DNA from 2 places in the Paenibacillus sp. Y930 genome. Region 2 is predicted to be linked to the other one. Evidence: riboswitches for the same ligand, from Rfam matches in the RefSeq annotation. Region 2 holds a riboswitch; the other holds the start of a gene.
The links. A riboswitch is a leader RNA that binds a small molecule or an ion and turns the genes downstream of it on or off. The one in region 2 is predicted to bind cyclic di-GMP.
Positions count from the first base shown of each region.

Region 1: linked by a shared signal. The riboswitch ahead of AC1TO5_RS09980 (S-layer homology domain-containing protein) and the one ahead of AC1TO5_RS15870 (NPCBM/NEW2 domain-containing protein) in region 2 are both predicted to bind cyclic di-GMP.

Region 1 covers NZ_JBXCIX010000003.1:207,390-216,742, reverse strand. The annotation lists gene AC1TO5_RS10000 (ABC transporter ATP-binding protein) at 1-593, shown strand, start outside; gene AC1TO5_RS09995 (FecCD family ABC transporter permease) at 598-1,635, shown strand; gene AC1TO5_RS09990 (FecCD family ABC transporter permease) at 1,648-2,667, shown strand; gene AC1TO5_RS09985 (AraC family ligand binding domain-containing protein) at 2,791-3,090, shown strand; cyclic di-GMP riboswitch class I at 3,708-3,803, shown strand; gene AC1TO5_RS09980 (S-layer homology domain-containing protein) at 3,851-5,875, shown strand; gene AC1TO5_RS09975 (Tle-like phospholipase domain-containing protein) at 5,902-9,353, shown strand, end outside.
Region 2 covers NZ_JBXCIX010000005.1:182,939-192,291, forward strand. The annotation lists gene AC1TO5_RS15870 (NPCBM/NEW2 domain-containing protein) at 1-3,019, opposite strand, end outside; cyclic di-GMP riboswitch class I at 3,174-3,261, opposite strand; gene AC1TO5_RS15875 (cellulase family glycosylhydrolase) at 3,545-5,683, opposite strand; gene AC1TO5_RS15880 (spore germination protein) at 5,946-7,433, shown strand; gene AC1TO5_RS15885 (GerAB/ArcD/ProY family transporter) at 7,466-8,569, shown strand; gene AC1TO5_RS15890 (Ger(x)C family spore germination protein) at 8,566-9,353, shown strand, end outside.

The DNA of each region.
Region 1 (9,353 bases), on a different contig from region 2:
TTTGTAGCCTGCTTCCAAGATTCTATGATGTAGATCATGGTTCAATTTGTATCGATGATATAGATATTCGCCAGTTTACCCAGGATTCTCTACGTAAGCAAATCGGAATTGTGCAGCAGGATGTATTTTTATTTTCAGGTACAATCCGTGAAAATATTAAGTACGGCCAATTAGATGCTGATGATGATGCAGTGTGGGAAGCGGCGCGACGTGCCAAGCTAGAACAATTGATCGAAGGACAAGCTGATGGTCTAGATACTGTTATTGGTGAACGTGGAGTGAAGCTGTCAGGTGGTCAGAAGCAACGATTAGCGATTGCACGTATGTTCCTCAAAAATCCTCCGATATTAATATTGGATGAAGCTACTTCGGCATTAGATACGGAAACAGAATTAGCTATTCAGGAATCATTAGCTGAGCTATCCAAAGGTAGAACGACACTTATTATCGCTCACAGATTAGCGACGATTAAGGATGCAGATCGTATTGTTGTTGTGACTGAAGAAGGAATAACAGAGCAAGGTAGTCATGACGTACTTCTATCTCAAGATGGCGTATACCGCCGTTTACATCTAGCACAATTCGGAGGATAACATCATGGTTAATGATGTCAAAGATTCAGCAGCGGTCAAGGTTCAATCAAGACCAATCGCAGCGATAATAACACTTATTGGTGGATTAATTGCAATAGTCGTTGCAATTGCGATATCGATATCGATTGGCTTCGCCGAGATGCCTCTTTCTACAGTATGGGATGCAGTTTTCCACTATAACTCAACAATATTAGATCATAAGATTATTCATACTTTGCGTTTACCTCGTATCCTTGCTGGGGCGATGGTAGGTGCTAGCTTTGCGGTCGCGGGTGCGATCATGCAAGGGATGACACGTAATATTCTGGCAGATTCAAGCTTATTGGGTCTTAATGCAGGAGCTGCATTAATGCTTACAATAAGTTTGGCCTTTTTCCCATCAGCACCATTTCACATTATATTACTATTCTCATTTGTAGGAGCGGGGCTTGGTGCTTTTCTGGTATATGGTATAGCAGCTATGAACCGAGGTGGTGTATCTACTGTACGACTTGTGTTGGCAGGAGCGGCGATTAGTGCATTATTATCTGCACTAAGTGAAGGAATTTCGCTCTATTTCAAAATAGGTCAAGATATCGCTTTTTGGTATGCTCAAGGTGTGTCAGGTGTAAAGTGGGAGCAGCTTGAGATGTTATTGCCATGGTTCATTATTGCGATGGCAGGGGCAATCTATTTTTCGCGATCCGTTACCATTCTAGCACTTGGCGAAGAGGTTGCGAGAGGATTGGGCTTAAGAACAGGATTCGTACGATTAGCATGTGCGATTATTGTTCTTATGTTGGCAGGTGCATCTGTGGCACTTGTTGGTTCCATTGGTTTTGTGGGACTTATCATTCCACATATCACTCGCAAACTAGTGGGATTAGATTATCGACTAATTATTCCATGCTCTGCTGTACTTGGAGCGTTACTTATTATACTTGCCGACCTATTAGCAAGAGTGATTAACCCTCCATATGAGACACCCGTTGCGGCTATCGTTGCGGTCATTGGGGTTCCTTTCTTCTTGTATTTGGCTCGTAAGGAAAGGGGAGCGATCTAAGTGGGACAAGCGATGAATGGTGCAGTTGAATTGAAAAAGAAACGTAGTAAAGCGACTATACTGATAACATTTGGCATACTTATCATGATTTCTTTCATCCTTAGTATGAATACGGGGTATATGAAGATTGCACCAATTGAATTATTCAAAACATTATTTGGTCAAGGTACTGCTCAGCAGCAATTAATACTTTTTGATTTTCGCTTACCAAGAATTGTAATATCTGTATTAATCGGTGCAGGGCTTGCGGTGTCAGGTTGCATTATGCAGTCTGTATCACGTAATGCATTAGCCGACCCAGGAATACTCGGTATTAATGCTGGTGCTGGTTTGATGGTTATGATATTTGTTTCCTTCTTCTCTGTAACGAGTACGGGACATATTTTCTTACTGCCAGTTCTTGCTTTCGTAGGTGCTGGACTAACCGCTACAGTAATCTTTATTCTGTCATATCAACGTAACCAAGGAATTTCTCCGAATAGTTTGCTACTTACGGGGATTGGTGTTGCAGCGGGAATTAGTGCAGCCATGGTTATCCTCACGATTCGATTAAAGCCGGATCAATATCAATTTGTAGCTTCATGGTTAGCAGGAAGCATATGGGGAACCAATTGGAAATTCGTTATAACATTAATGCCATGGGTATTCATTCTCATTCCTTATTTGATGTACAAATCCAATGTATTGAACATTATTAGTTTAGGTGAGGAACGTTCGATAGCACTGGGTATCTCTGTCCAACGGGAACAGATCAAGTTGCTTGTAGCAGCTGTTGCACTTGCAGCAGCATGTGTTTCTGTAAGTGGAGGGATAGGGTTTGTTGGCTTAATCGGGCCTCATCTAGCTAGAAGATTAGTAGGTTCGCAACATAATATATTACTACCGACAGCAGCGTTAGCAGGATCATTATTAGTCATTGTCGCTGATATGCTCGGAAGAGTCATTATGGCACCTGCGGAGATAGCGACAGGAGTAGTTGTAGCAGTAATCGGAGCTCCATACTTTATCTATCTCCTTATTAAGATGAAGTAGCAAAATTGGTGATTTGAATCACATGCTATTAATGTAAACTGATTTATACTGAAGGTAATGATGAGGATAGTCACTAATACAGCTTGAGTACTATGATTTCAATGAAGCAGGGAGGAATAAAGGATGAAAGTATTTAATCTAGAAAGCCATTTGCAGGATCAGGACAAGTATATGAATCCTCTTACCAGTTTTGAGAAAACAAAGGTAGTCCAGATTCAACTTAAGAAAGGCAACGGTATTCCGGAGCATAGTGCTAATGCGGATGTACTTATCGTAGTTCAAAAAGGCAAAATAGCATTTAATGTTGCTGGGGAGCGAGTCGAGCTTACGCCTAGCAATATGTTATATATGGAGCCGAAAGAGCAGCATAGTTTGCAGGCACTAGAAGACGTGGAGCTATTACTCATTCGTGTTGAGAGATAATCATCTCATTTGTAAAAATAATCATCTCATTTGTATAAATAAAACATCTTTCAGCTTGATTAGGTTGGTGTATCAACTTAATCAAGCTGAAAGTCTGTTGTAGAGGAAATTCTAAAAGCAATCTTTGTTAACATACACTTTGAGCATATACCTTTGAAAGGGTTTATAAAATTGTCGTCCCACCCCGAATTCTACGATTATCCACCAATTCAACTGCTTCCTCTATTGTCAGAAGTTTAGACTTTGACTCGGACATAAGCTACCTCCTGTCGTTATATTTGTGTATCTTTCATATATTGTTACTACTTAGGTTCCAAGATAAGAGAGACCTAGTGGCCCGAATATATCTGTTGTTTATTAAGTTGGTTAATGACCTAAGAATTAACCGAATTTTGCGCTAATTGGTATGGAATATGTGAACTATTATTATAAACTCGTGCTTAAGGCTACTAGTACTTAGAGATATATGGGTCTATTGGAACGCTTGAAAAGACTGAAGTCACAAGTATATAAAAATTTTTTATGGGAAAATAGGAAAAAAGAAGGAAATTCATTGAGAGCATAGAATGTAAATAAGCAGAGACTGCAAAATATTTCATAAAATGACAAACCAAATGTAGGAAAAAAGGCAAATTCGTCGAAAGGCGGAGACGCAAAGCCACGGGTCTAATTTATCGAGTGAAGCTCGATGAGATGATAGCCGGGTCGCTCAAGGCAAGTGGTTTTTTTGCGTCCAAAATACGTGAAACGAGGGTACATAATGTTGAAATGGAAGCAAGGGGTTAGGACATTAGTAGCGTGTTCAGTAGTGGCAATTGTTTTCGTATTGCTAGCAACGAATACGAAAATAAGTGCAGCTGCTATCCCGAATTTAGAAAAAGCTACGGATGTGCAAATTTCAGGAGATGGAATGATTTGGCTAGAAATTCAAGATGCTGGTCAGAAAAAGCTAGTCTATTTTAATACAGTAACAGGAGAGAAAAAAGATATTACAACGGGTAGCCCTACAGTCGATGCACCGTATTTATCTAGTGACTATATTGTTTGGGCAGATAAGGGTGATGAGCCTAATGCAACGATGAATTGGGATATTATGCGTTATCAAATATCAACAGGAACGAAGACTAAGCTTAATACGAAAGCCGGACAATATTCTAACCCAACGGTGGATGCTAATGGAGCGCTATGGTATGACCGTACGAATTATGGGTTTATGATGTACTATGATTTCTCTACGGGAAGAGAATCTAATATTGGAGAAGGTCGTTTTCCAGTGTTAGTTGAAGGGGTGGTCGTCTATAAGCATGCTAGAGACGGCGGTGTAAGTCTATTAAAGCTCAAAACAGGAGTTAAGCGCCCGCTTATTATGCTAGGTGGCTCTAACCATATAGATAGTTTCGTATTTAATGGCACGCATATATTGGCGTTGCAGCGTAATGAGCAGGGTGAAAGCAAATATGTATCGATGGATGTGCTTAATAACACCTCTTCAGCTAAGGATGTAACGGAGTATACAAGCAAACAGCAAGAATATGCAATGATGGCGATAAGTGATACATATGCAGCATTTATAGAAAATACGAATGGCACCCCTGTATTGAAAACGGTTGAGCTGAATAATGGTAAGGTCTCCACAATTTCTATATCTGATGCAATGGGAGGCTTGATTGGTATAAATGGCTCACAGTTATTTTATAGCAAGCCAGATGGGGGTTTAGCCTCTATGAATCTAGCTACAGGCAATAGTAATCCATCTCCACCCGATCAGTCTGGAACTGATAGTGACGCCGGATTACCAAATGGATCTGATCAGGAGGAAGAGCAATATAGCATAGTTATTAATGGAGAAGGTGGGGAGTTGGCAACGGATGATCAGCGTGTCGTTGTCACAATCGAGCAGATCAGCTTTCCAGCTCCAACAAAAGTAAGTATTACGCAAAAACGTTCGAACCAATATTCGTTAATTGATGCAAACGGTCATGCACTAGAACTTGCGAGTGGGGTTTGGCAGCTCGATGCAGAGCAAAGCTTTATGAAAAATGCACTGCTTCGTATGAGTCATTCACTGCATTCGTATTCGGGCAATGAGATCGATAAGCTCGGCATTTATCGCTGGAACGCGACAGTTGGCTATTGGGAGTATATCGGTGGAGCCAATCAAGTTGTAGCAGGATTCACGCAAGCTTCAATTGCTCATACAGGTACTTACGCGATTATGTATCGCAGTATTAGCTTTGACGATATACAGCAGCATTGGGGACAGCATGTGATTGAAACATTGGCAGCTAGAGACATCATTAATGGTGTTAGTGCAACGAGCTTTGCTCCGAATCGGTCAATTACTAGAGCGGAATTTACAAAGCTACTAGTAGGAGCGATAGGGATAGAGGAAGTAGTGGCTGAGCAATCATCGTTCAGTGATGTTTCACCTCAAGCTTGGTATTATTCATGGGTTGAAACAGCTGCTGCAGCTGGAATTGTACAAGGCTCAGGAGACAAGTTTAAGCCTAATGATGCGTTAACTCGAGAAGAGATGATGACGATGTTAGTGCGAGCAGTAGGCACGCAGCTAGGGGAGCAAAATACTAGTAGCAATGAAACAGAATTAGCAGAATTCAAAGATAGCGATGCTGTTAGTGAGTGGGCAAAATCTTCTGTGGCAACAGCTATTCGCTTGAATCTCATCGAAGGTAATGCTACAGGACTGAAGCCATTACAATTAACAACAAGAGCAGAGTCAGCTACAGTGATCTATCGCTTATTGCTAGTGTTAGATCAACTTTAATAAGAATAGAATGAGGAGAGATAAAGTTGAAAAGGAAAATGACTAAAGTTGTGTTAATATGGGCGCTAATGATGGCGGTGCTGTTCTCAGGTATTCCGATTTATCCACCGCTAGATTCGGTATTGAACAATAAAGCTGATGCCTCTACCAATATGCGAATTGAGCCAAGTGAGCTGCCTGTCGAGGGCAATGAGACGACAAGTATTCGCTTTAGCTTCAATGCAGCAGATAACGGGGAAGATGAGCATGATACTGTTATTATGGTTTGTACGCCGCAAAGTGATGGAGGCTCACCGATACCAGGGAGCATCATTAAGCGAGAGATTTACCCTACGAAAGCAGGCAATCAATATATTATTCATGAAGTAATATGGGATGGTACGATCAATGGTCAAAAGCTGCCAGAGGGTCGATATACCATATGTATATCCCCTGCTGACTATACAGGAAACAGTGTGTATTATGGTCAGATGGCGAGCTTTGAGATGGTTGGCACTGAGCTACTTAAGTCGCCGACATCTTTGCAGGCAGTAGCTTCTAGTAATGGCAGAACTGTTATTAGTGGTACAGCAGCAGCAGGAGCAACAATTGAATTAGAATACACGACAGCGAGCAGTACGGAGGTCAAGCAGCTAGGGACGACAACAGCTGGTGCGAATGGTGCTTGGTCGCATCAGACATCATTGACTGCTGGGCAAATAGCTTATATTACAGCTAAAGCTAAAAAGAATGGCATTACTTCTAGTCATTCAGAAATCATCCGTGTCATGAAGGTTATTACACCATCCTTCCCGATGACTTGGGAAGCAGCGGCGGGATACTTCTACAAGACGGATTCGATCGCTGAAAGCATTCAAATAGCGGAGCAAATCGCTGTATGGAATGGAGTAACAGATGATGTCTGTAATGGACTAGATTGTTCTAATCCAATTAGCAATCTAAGCTCTATATTATTAGTCAATCCGGAAATAGAAGCATTACCAACGCAAGCCGATCTAGCGCAATTTACAACGGATGCTCTAGATGCGAGATTACGCATAGTCAATCCAAGTGGGACAGCGCCGATTGATATGGCCAGAGGAGATTTTGTATATACATCCCCTTACTTTGGACTAGATGCGTTAATGCCACTAAGCTTCAATATCTTATATCTAAGCCGTAATTCCAATGAAGGTACGAGTGGTTTGGGGTGGCTGCACTCCTACGAATGGTCATTGACGGAAGAGGATAGCAAGATCGTTTTACTAGAGCCAAGTGGTTCTCGTTATGAATTCCTTCCATTATCGAATGGGAAATATCTCACTCCAAAAGGAACGAATTGGAGCTTAACTCAGCGATCTGGCGGAGGACATCAGCTAGAAACGGCATATGGAACAATCTATTATTTTAATAGTGCTGGAAGTCTAGAGTCTATACGAGATATTAATGGTAATGAGATTCAATTGGGCTACCAAAATTCATTGTTAAAGTCAGTGACAACGAGTGGTGCTTCATTCCAATTGAGCTACGATAGCGATAATTTGCTAGTATCGGTAGTCGATCATGCTGGACGTAGTCAACAATTTAATTATGATGCGAACGGTGATCTTGTACAAATTATCGATGTTGACCAAAGTACGACGCAATTGCAATACGATAGCGAGCATCATCTTATTAGTGTTACAAATGCTAATAGCTCTGGGACGTTATCGGTGACGTATGATGAGGAGCTGCGTGTTAGCGGCTTAACGGATTATTATGGTGAAACGACACAAATGGATTACAATGGAACGGTTGCACCTGTTGAAAGGGAGCAGGAAGCACAGGAGCCAGAGGATGGACCTGTAAGCATTAATCCGAATAACGGGAGAGATATTGCAAGCTCCAATAAAGTATTACTTTCGGGTACTATGCACAATCTTGCCAATGCGCCAGAATATACAATTGTTGCTGGTATGCAGCCTGTTATTGCGAATTACATCGAAGGGCAATCACAAGTGATTACATCGGCCATTACTAATTATAGTAATAGTGCCGTAGATTGCAGCTCATGCACAATAAGTGAACTACAATCGTCGATCACTGCGAGCAATCTTAACCCAGTAGTCATTAAGACTGGCTACTTGAATCTAGAGGAAAGTGTCACCTTCGGCAGCGCAAGCAAACCAGTTATTCTTATTGCTGAAGGCATGAACACGAACAAAGATATTACTGTAACGATTAACGGTAATTTAATTGTGAAAAATGGACTGAATGCCAATACGAATCTGCAATTAATCTCCAAGCAAGTAAGCAATCAATACGGAAATATTTGGTCAAACGGTGCTATTCATCTTAATAACGATTCTGTTATAGATGTAGCAGATACACTTTACACATCAAGCCTTACCTATAATAGTGGATTATTGAATGTGAAGGCAAAACGTATTGTTGTAGCTGGTGAACTGCACATCAATACGAAAGTGGAAATGAATATCGAAAGCGAGATGTCGCTAGGTGGATTAGTTTCCAATAACGATTTGGCTAATCTTACGATTACTGGCGGAGATCTCTTCGTTCGCAATAACGTAAGCGTGAATAATCAGCTTAATATATCTACTGGCGGTGTATTTGCTATTGGTGGTGATATGACGCCGAATAAAACACCAGAGGTAGCAACAGGTGTTGGATCTGGGAAAACGATATTAACCTATCCACCAACTAACGTTAACGCACTTACGCGAGCATCTACATCTACGTCTAGTACATCAGCGTCTACTTCATTATCAGCTTCGTTAGCTACTGCAAATATTACGTCTTTGAAGGATGCATTAGGACGAACGACAAGCTTTACATGGAATGATCGCTTCTTATTGCAGTCTGCGACATTACCAGATCAGACGAAGCTTAAGTACAATTATGATTACGGCAACCGTCTACAATCACTAGTAGATGGCAATGGCGTTCAGATGGCAGTAAATTATGATGAACGGGGTAATTTACAACAATTTGTCAACGGTCAAGGCCAATCGATCGTTTATCGTTATGGACATGACAATCGGATTGCTAATATGACAGATGCTTTAGGTCATAGGCATCAATATCAGTATGATACAGTAGGAAATATGGTAGGAACGACAGATGCGCTTGGTCAAAGTGAGCGTATTATTAGAAATGCCCAAGGTGCTCCAGTCTCATTAGAGGATGCGCTTGGGGCTACAACTGTGATTACGAATGATTCATATGGCTATCCGATTAAAGTGAAGGATAGTGAAGGACATATTCAAACGATTACACGGGATGATCTTCATCGTATTATTACGATTGATGATAGTAATGGTATCGTCCAGCACTATAGTTACGATACTAAGGACCGTGTCATTTCACATACAGATGCTTTAGGACATGTTGTGGAATACGAATATGATAGTTTAGGTAATTTACTTACAATGACTGATGAAGCGGGGGAACAAACATCCTACAGCTACAACGTAGATCGTCTCCTTGCGAACACGAATGC
Region 2 (9,353 bases):
CATAATTATTACCATTATTATTAGCATCTGTTGTAACGAGTTTGATTTCTTTCGCTCCTGTAACAGCTACTTTTACATATTCGTGTGCTGTACTTGATAGGAAAACATCACTATCGAATACCTTTTCTCCGTCTACATATATTTCAAATGTAGCTGAAGATGGTCTACCTTTCGCTGCTTGATCGATACCAATATAACTTTCAAAGAAGTCATAACCTCTACCCTCAATATTGTAGACCACTTCAGAATTGGCATGTGCGGCAAGACCTTTAGTATAGGCTACCGGAAGTCCCTGTCTAATAAGTGTAATGATGCCTCCATTAGCGGCTTTATCTTTCTGGAAAGAACCCGAGCCAACTTTGGCTGATTGGGCATTCAGATCAGAAGCATACATATAATTACTCGTAACGGTAACGTTTGTTGTCTTCGTTTCTGTTGCCTGTTCACTCTTTACTTCATATACAACTTTGTAGTTTCCTTTACGTGTAACATTAACATTATTTGATTTCACAACAACTTTACTCGTAATATCATTGCCTTGATAGTTCGTTGCCTTCACATAATTCATAGGATCAAACGGATGATTCAGCTTCAATGTCACTTGATCCTCAACAGATAACGTTGGCATGAATGCCTTAACAGATACTGGTTTAAGCGTATTTAGCTTCTTGTCATAGCCAATAATTGTATAAGTATAATTAATGCTCGGATCTATATTCTGATCAACGAATTGACCCGTACCAGTGAATCCTACAAGCGTATCGTTTCTATAAATCTCATAGCCTAAGAAATCTTCTTTAACGGATTTGTCCATCGTAAAGTTTAATGTATTAGACTTTGCAGTAGCGTTAGCAGTAATACCGACTTTTATCGCTACATCTTTGCTAGTTATACCTGTTCCTTCATAATTAATTAACGTATCATTCAAATACCATAGCTTTTTCGGAGCAGGGTATACAGCTGTCTTCTCTCTCGTTTCTGGATTAACTGTGAATCCATGTCTAGCAAAATAACTACTTAAATCCATTCCAAGCACTTCTGAGGAAAACTCCACTAAATACTGTTGCTTAGAATTATCTCCGTTAGCAAGAGAAACCTTCCGCTCGCGGTACATTCTATTCAGCTCCGTCCAATATCCTGGATGAGCTAATTCTAACTGCCAATATGCTGCAAGTGCTGCAAAATAAGATTGATTGTTCATGACTACTTTATTTTCTTCGATAACGTATTTATAAATTGTACTTTCATACGGAATACGGTTATCTATTGCGATACTGTTATTTATTGAATTAGCATGAACAGACATCAACATAGATAGCATATTATTCGTTATTTCACCATATTCTCGTTCACCAACAGCCAAACGGTGTCCAATCTCATGATTCAATCCCCAACCTGGAGATACTTTGTTAAAGTCAGCTAACATCGTGCCAACCGTTCCGATTTGAATCCCGGTATGGTCACCTGCTGCATACATAGCACCATATGGTTGCATTAATCTAATATTTTCACGAATTAACTTCGGATCATGAAGTTCACTACTACCATCGAAACCATAGAAATCAAACATTGTCTTCATCCAAGCATCATAGCCTGTTATCGTATCCATTGGATTTTTACCTTGCGTTACAAAAGTGTTATAAGCGATTGTAGCTGTTCCAGTAAAGATAACATGATCACTTACCATCTCAACTACATCTATTAATTGACGATCATTAACATTTGGATGTACAGCTTTATCTGCATCTAATCTTTGTTTATAGTCGATTAAGAAAGCCTTAAATTCTTCTGGATCTGTATCTGCTGTCATAAACGGTATTTTCTCTAAACCTTCCAATCGAATGATTGGAGCTTTTCCTTGCTCTTCAGCCGTATAGGGATTAACAATATATACAGTTCCACCTTGAGTTACATCATGGGCATAATAACTATTTTTTGAAAATGTAGGTACCGTAATTGTATTTTTACCTGGACGTAATTGTATTGCTCTTGCCCATACGTTCCAAGCTGCCTCCTGTTGAGTAAAGACTATTGAGGGTAATTTATCGGCAGACTCTACATCTACATAAATGTTAATAGTTTCTCCTGGCATAACTGCAAAGCCAGTCGGCTGATTATTCGTACCAAAATTCACTCTCAAATTTTGTTGTGCGTGTTTTCTCATATCACCACGTTGCTCTGCGGTAATAATTGTACCTTCAAGATCGACTTCACCGTTAACTAGCTTTTTAGCCAATTCTAGTTGATCTCTGAACATAGAGTATAACGGATGTGCTTTCGCTTCTGCCTCTAATGCATTGATCTTGTCTACTTGATTGTATGCTGGAACTACTGCACTCATCGTTCCATCTGTGAAAATACCGCTAAAGGCATCTCTAACTGTATCTTCCTTGTAGAAAGAAAATTCTGCAGCACTTGCCCAATCTTGATTCGCTTTTGTTAATACGAATTTAATACGTTTAAATGCTGTCGGTGCAAATTTTATCTCAACAATATGACCAGTTGATCCCTTATACTCTCCTGTAGATACTAGTGTAAAATCATCGCCATTATCTGTAGCTGAGCTATAGATTTCAAATTTCTGCGCAAATCCTTTTCCTTGAGCACTTGCTTGTCTAGCGGCATAAACGATTCTATCTAATGTTGTCGATTCATTAAGATTGAAAATAATTTCATTAGTAAATATTGCACTGTTGGGCTTGCCAGTTTCCCAATGTGTAGCCATATCTCCATCAATAGCTTTTTGAATTTGTGAGTTCGGATAGTTTCCACCGTTATTAGTAATTGATCCAATATTGGCATTATCCATTTTGTATACTGCATTGTAATCCCTTAGAATATCTTTACCATACAGATCAAATGGAGCTACAGAAGCTAGATTAACGTTGCTCACATTACTTTCTACGACTGCTCTTACTTCATACTTACTTTGCAAATCATTGGCGAATACTGGAGCAGCCCCTACAGAAATATTTAGTAATAGCGCTGCAGTTGTTGCAATTACGATCATTTTGTTCATGTTTCTACCTCCTGAGTGATGATGATCTAATATTTAGCCACGAAAAAAAAACTACCCATAGAGTAGCTTTTTTGCACGCAAAGTCAGACATTTAAGACGTCAAAAATTACGTCGTCTTTATTCAACTTTTAGAAACAAAAAGCATGCTATACTCTTTGGCAACTGGCTGACATAGTTATTAGATAACTTTAGTCCCTGTAGCTTTGCGTCCCTACATTTCTATAGGTTTGCCACTTAATAATACAAACATTAACATAGCATGCCTTCATATTACATGATCATTTGGAATCAATTAAAAGTAGGTATAATAACCTTTTTTTATAAAATTTTATTAATTTCCACTCGATGATCACTTTTTTCTATAACTCAATCCTTATTTTTAAAGAATTTATATTATTTTCTCGATTAATTATTGTAAATAATGAAACTTTTGAACTGTATCGCTATTAACCTTATCCAGCGTTAAAAAAGCGGCAATCACTCCCCGATTGAATAACGAGAAGCGATCACCGCTTTGGAATACTTTTAGTTGGATTGTTGAATAAGTAATCTATAGATCATCGTTGCAGCTTCTACTTTAGTAGCTAGTCCGCTTGGATCATAGTTTCCATTAGTTTTTCCAAGGATAATACCAGACTGCTGCAATGTCTTAACCGCCGTTACCGCATAATTGCTAATTAATTGTTGATCTTTAAAGGTAACCAGTTCTACTTTGCCTGGTTTTGCATTCAACACAGTCATAACGCGTTGCAAAATGACAGCCGTATCTTCACGTCTAATAAGGTCATTTACCCCAAATTCAGCATTGCCATTACCATTAATAATTTGCAGTTTTTCCGCACTTGCTACTGCATTAGCATAGGTCGCATCCTTCTCCACATCAGTAAATGAGCTTACCGCTGTTCCATCTAGAAGACCCAATGTATTCATAACAAGCTCGATAAATTGTGCGCGTGTCATCTTGTTACTTGTATCTTCAGTATTTTCCACTATACCTACAATTACATCTCCGCTTTTTGTAATCGTATAGTTAAGAACTTCACCACTCCAGAAATAAAGTGTTAGTTTTACTGCGCCATCATTAACTTCTTGGAAAAAGTTCTCCTTAAGTATAATTTTGTTAGTGTCATACGAAGGTGCGAACGTGTAAGCAAATTCTTTGAATGACGTCCAGTTTTGTGGACCTGCAAAACTACCATCCGCATAAATAGCTTCCATCGTAGCAAGATTATCTCCGTTAAATGTCGTTGGAATTGCAAAATCGGTTGCTGTACCTACAATATTTTGGAGGACTGGCGTATTGTATGTAATAACATCGAAGTTCCAGCTCTTACCTTTATCAAAAGTAGCAGTTAATATCGCCTTAATCCCTAGTTTCTCTGATGCTGTTAAGCTTTCAAGCAAGCTTGCTTTCACAGTCAATGCTTCGCCAGCAAGGACATAATCTTCACCTGCAGTTAATTCCTCGCCAGCTAATTCAAGTGCAACGAATTTATTTCCGTTCAAATTAAGCGATTTCGTTACATCAGTAACTTCTTTACCTTGCTCTACATAGATGAAGTTAGATTCAGCTGTTGCTGAACGAATTGCCCAGCTAGCTTTCATCATTGCAAATAGCTCAGGGTTCGACCATTCAAAAGATTGACGACCAAAATGCTGTCCGTTATCCCATAGCATATGTGTTAATTCTTTTTCATTGGCATAGTGAATCATAAATTCAAAAAACTTAAGCTTTTCACCTTGCTGAATCGTATTCAAGTCAGTGTCGAAGCCCAGCAATCCAAATTCACCAATAATAACTGGAATACCGTTTTTCGTAAATGTATGATGTACACGATCAAATGTACTAATAATATCGTTTTTCGTTTCCTCATTAAATGTAGTGACGCCGGCAATATTTACACTAAACGGCCAAAAGCCGTAATAATGAACGGTAGATATAATATTCGGATCGTCTAGCTTATCAATAAAGCTGTATAGCGCATCTAGCTTATGCTGCTCTGACCCCGTATCTAGCGTTGGTAGGACGAGCGGACGAATATCGTTTTTACCTCCAGATTTCCTGACGATGTCATAGAAGGATGAATTCAGCTCATCAAGATATCCTTGTTTTTCTTCGTCCGTTCCCCAGAAGCGTGGTTCATTAATACTTTCGAACATTAGTTTAGTAGATAGATTTTTGTATCGGTTAGCAAGCTGCGTCCAAATCGCATCATAACGCGCAAGAGAAGCATCGTGATTTTCCTGCATGCCTGATTCTAACCAGATCCATGAATCATGATGAATATTGATCATCACATATAGATTCTCATCAAGCGACCACTGAATCACTTGATCTAAGCGATTAAGGAATTCGGCATCAATGATGTAGTTAGGAGCTTCTTCCATTCTTTGATCAAATGTAACTGGAATTCGAATACTTTTATAGCCTTGATCCGCAATTTGCTCGATGAATTCCTGCGTAACTTTAGGGTTACCCCATGCTGTCTCATCTTTTCCAACGGCATCAAAAGTATTGCCCAAGTTCCATCCAGGTTGCATAGCTTCTGTATAGTCTTTTATATCAATTTTGTCCTCCGTATTTTGAGCTGCAAAGCTAACAGTTGGTAACAACAACGCTAATAACAAAACCGTAGAAAATAATAATCTCTTGAAGTACTTCACATTAAAACCTCCCTTAGTTTCGCTTTACCAACATAAAATCACGCTCGAAAATGATATTTTGTTTATTTTGCAGCTGTACATTTCAATGTTGGTAACGCTTTCAAACGACTATACCATAACCAGTATTTGGGTGTACACCTCTGAAATTGGTGCTAATTTCATATAATAACTAGTGATCTATTGGTGTGTATAATTTCCAAACAATAGAAGCATCTTAATAGTATAGATTTTTCTAAATACTAATTTATCAGGATGTGTTCAGATGAGATTCGATAACTTTACATCTCCCCTTACAAATAGTGACAATTATGATATTGCACAAACGTCTGAACCTATAGTTACAACCATTTTTCGCTCCATAGCAGACAATATTAACTACCTTGAGAATTTTTTTCTGAAATCACAGGATCTCAAAAATCGTCGTTTCGTATTTAATAACAAACAATGTATTGCCTTTTATTTTGAAACGCTTGTCGATCAAGATAAGCTGCAACAAAATTTTTTTCTATCACTTTCTGATTTTACTAGCAAATTTAACGAAGCTAACTATCCCTTTCGCAACCTGCCTAACACAACAAACTTTGATGAAGTCACGCAAAAACTGCTTGAAGGATTTTCGGCGATCTATATCGATGGCGAGCAACATGTATTTTTCGTGGAAACCGCTGCAAGTTTCGTTAGAAGCACGAACGAGCCGAATAATGAAAAGGTTGTTAGAGGCTCCCATCAAGGGTTTGTAGAAAATCTAACGGTCAATTTGAATCTACTAAGACATAGAATTATTGACCGTAGCTTGTATATTCAATACATGACGATCGGTGATAAAACAAATACAAAAGTAGCTATAGCCTATATGAAAGGACTTGCTGACGAACAGATTGTAGAAACTGCACTAACAAGGTTACAAAACATTTCTACTGACATGGTCTTTAGTACGGATTTATTGGAAGAGTATATCGAAGATTCAACTGCCTCCCCATTTCCGCAAATGCAGAATACAGAACGACCAGATCGTGTGGAGGCTAATATAATAGAGGGAAAAATTGCAATCTTTGCCGAAGGTTCTCCAACCGTGCTACTAATTCCGTCCACTTTCTTTACGTTCTATCAGTCACCAGATGATTATAATAGCCGTGTCTATGTCGGAAGCTTCATTCGTATGATTCGACTATTCAGCTTTGGTATTGCTGTAACATTGCCAGCTATTTATATCGCAGTTATTGGCTTTCATTTTGGAGTGATGCCACATTTGCTTGCGATTACCGTTAAAAGCTCGATTGATAGTATTCCTTATCCACCTTTAGTTGAAGCGTTTATTATGGAATTGACAATTGAACTCATTAGAGAGGCCGGTATTCGACTACCTTCTGCTATTGGCATGACGATTAGTATCGTGGGCGGACTCGTTATCGGTGATGCCATTGTGAAGGCAGGACTAGTATCGAATACGATGATTGTTATCGTTGCGATGACTGCGATTGCCTGCTATGTCGTGCCTTCAAGTGAGATGAGCTCCGCAGTTCGCTTATTAAGATTTCCAATGATGATTGCTGCCTCAATTTTGGGATTTGTTGGCATTGTATTTGGTCTGATGGTTCTTTTCATACACCTATGCAAATTAGAATCATTCGGTACTCCTTACTTTTCACCTATAGCTCCATTTCGTTGGCATCAGTTAAAGGATTCACTACTTAGATTGCCTGTACGGTGGAGCAAAAATAAAAATATTAACCGATACACCAAAAAATGAAGAAATAATTCGTATCGAGGAGCCATTTCCCAATGATCAAATCAGAAAACAAAATTTCCCAATTTCAACTTTTTTTTATTATTATTCAAGCTCAAATTGGTATTGGCATTATTTATTTACCTTATGAGGTGAATAAAATTTCAGGCAGCGATGCGTGGATTTCCGTATTTGCTGCCGGTGTTTTTGTACAAATCGGTATTTTAATTATTTGGCTATTATGTCGTCGATATCCAGGGCAAACGATCTTCGAGTTTATGAATATTATTGTTGGTAGACCAATCGGATTTTTATTGAAAATGGGCTATATTAGTTACTTTTTTGTGACAGCTATATTAATGGTATTGCAATTTGGAGAGAAAGTGAATACATGGATGCTCCCTCGCACTCCGATATGGGTGATATCTTTTCTACTTATAGCGATTAGTATTTTATGCGTTAAAGAAAACTTAAAGGTAATGGCTCGTTTTATGGTCTTAGAGGCATTATTGCTGATCGTTTTACTTGCATTTACATTCCTTATACTAAGGGATCTTCACATTTTATACGTTTTACCAATAGGAGAGAGTGGTTTTTATAATATGTTAAGAGGGGCATCGCAAGGCTCATTTTCTTATCAAGGGTTTGAATCACTACTCGTCATACTACCGTACTGCTTAGGAAAAGGGGTAGGGAAATTGAAAGTCGCTTTATCCGCTAATGGATTCACCACAATCTTCTATACCTATCTCACCTTTATCACCATCACCTATTTCGGAACTTCAGCACTACGATTCATCCCTGAGCCTATACTCTACATTATGAAATTCAAATATTTGAATATTATTGATAGAGTAGATCTTATATTTTTCTCTATTTGGATTGTAACTGTTGCCACTTCATTAATGATGTATCTTTATTTAACTTCAGTCGGAATAACTCATTTGTTCGGCAAAACGAAGCGTACTCCTTTCGTATATTGTATAGGAGCTTTAACGTTTATTGTTGTATTATTTATACCAATAAACGGTCGAGTTATTCATATAGTGGGCTATACCGCCAATCTATATAGTATTATATTCACCTTTGTATTGCCTGCTATTCTATTGATCGTGTCACTTATTCGTCGTCAAAAAGTACGGGAGGATATCCCATCATGAATATATCGAGAAAGTCCCTTCTCCTTCTAGTATGCTGTTGTATTGTGTTGTTAACTGGCTGCTGGGATCAAAAATTACTTAGTGAGGCCAAGCTAGTCATGGTCTCGGGATTCGATGTCACTAAGGAAGGAAAGCTATTAGGGACAATCGTTATTCCTAAATTCAGTTCTAGCGAAGGAGCAGCCAAAGTAGCAGAAAGTCAAATTGTATCAGGGGAAGGTGATACGACGATGGATATTGGGAAGGCGCTTAATCTTAAAATTGCCGGACAATTCGATTCCTCGAAAATGATCGTTCTATTGTTCGGTGAGGATTATGCAAAGCAGGATATTCAGCCTGGACTTGATGTGTTTTATCGCGATCCAACACGTTCGCTCGTTGATAATGCTGCTGTTGTAAAAGGACGAGCTAATGAGCTACTTAATATTAAGCTCAATGAGGCCGGAGGCATGAGCCAATATCTCGATACCTTATTTGAAATTGCTCAGCATGATAACATCATTCCACGTCAAACGAGACCTATGTTTTCCGATTTTTCCGATCCATCAACTGATCTTGTATTGCCCTTCATCGAAGCAAAGGAAAATGAAGCAGAAATAATCGGGATAGCTTTATTCAACGGCTCTAAGTATACGGGTAAGCATTTAAATATTGATGAATCCATGATCTTTATGTTGTTGAATGACCATTTAAATAACAACTCGGAAATTAAAGTGAAGATCCACGAAAACGAAGTTCCAGAAAGTAAAAATTATATTTATATTAATGCATCGAAATTAAAGCG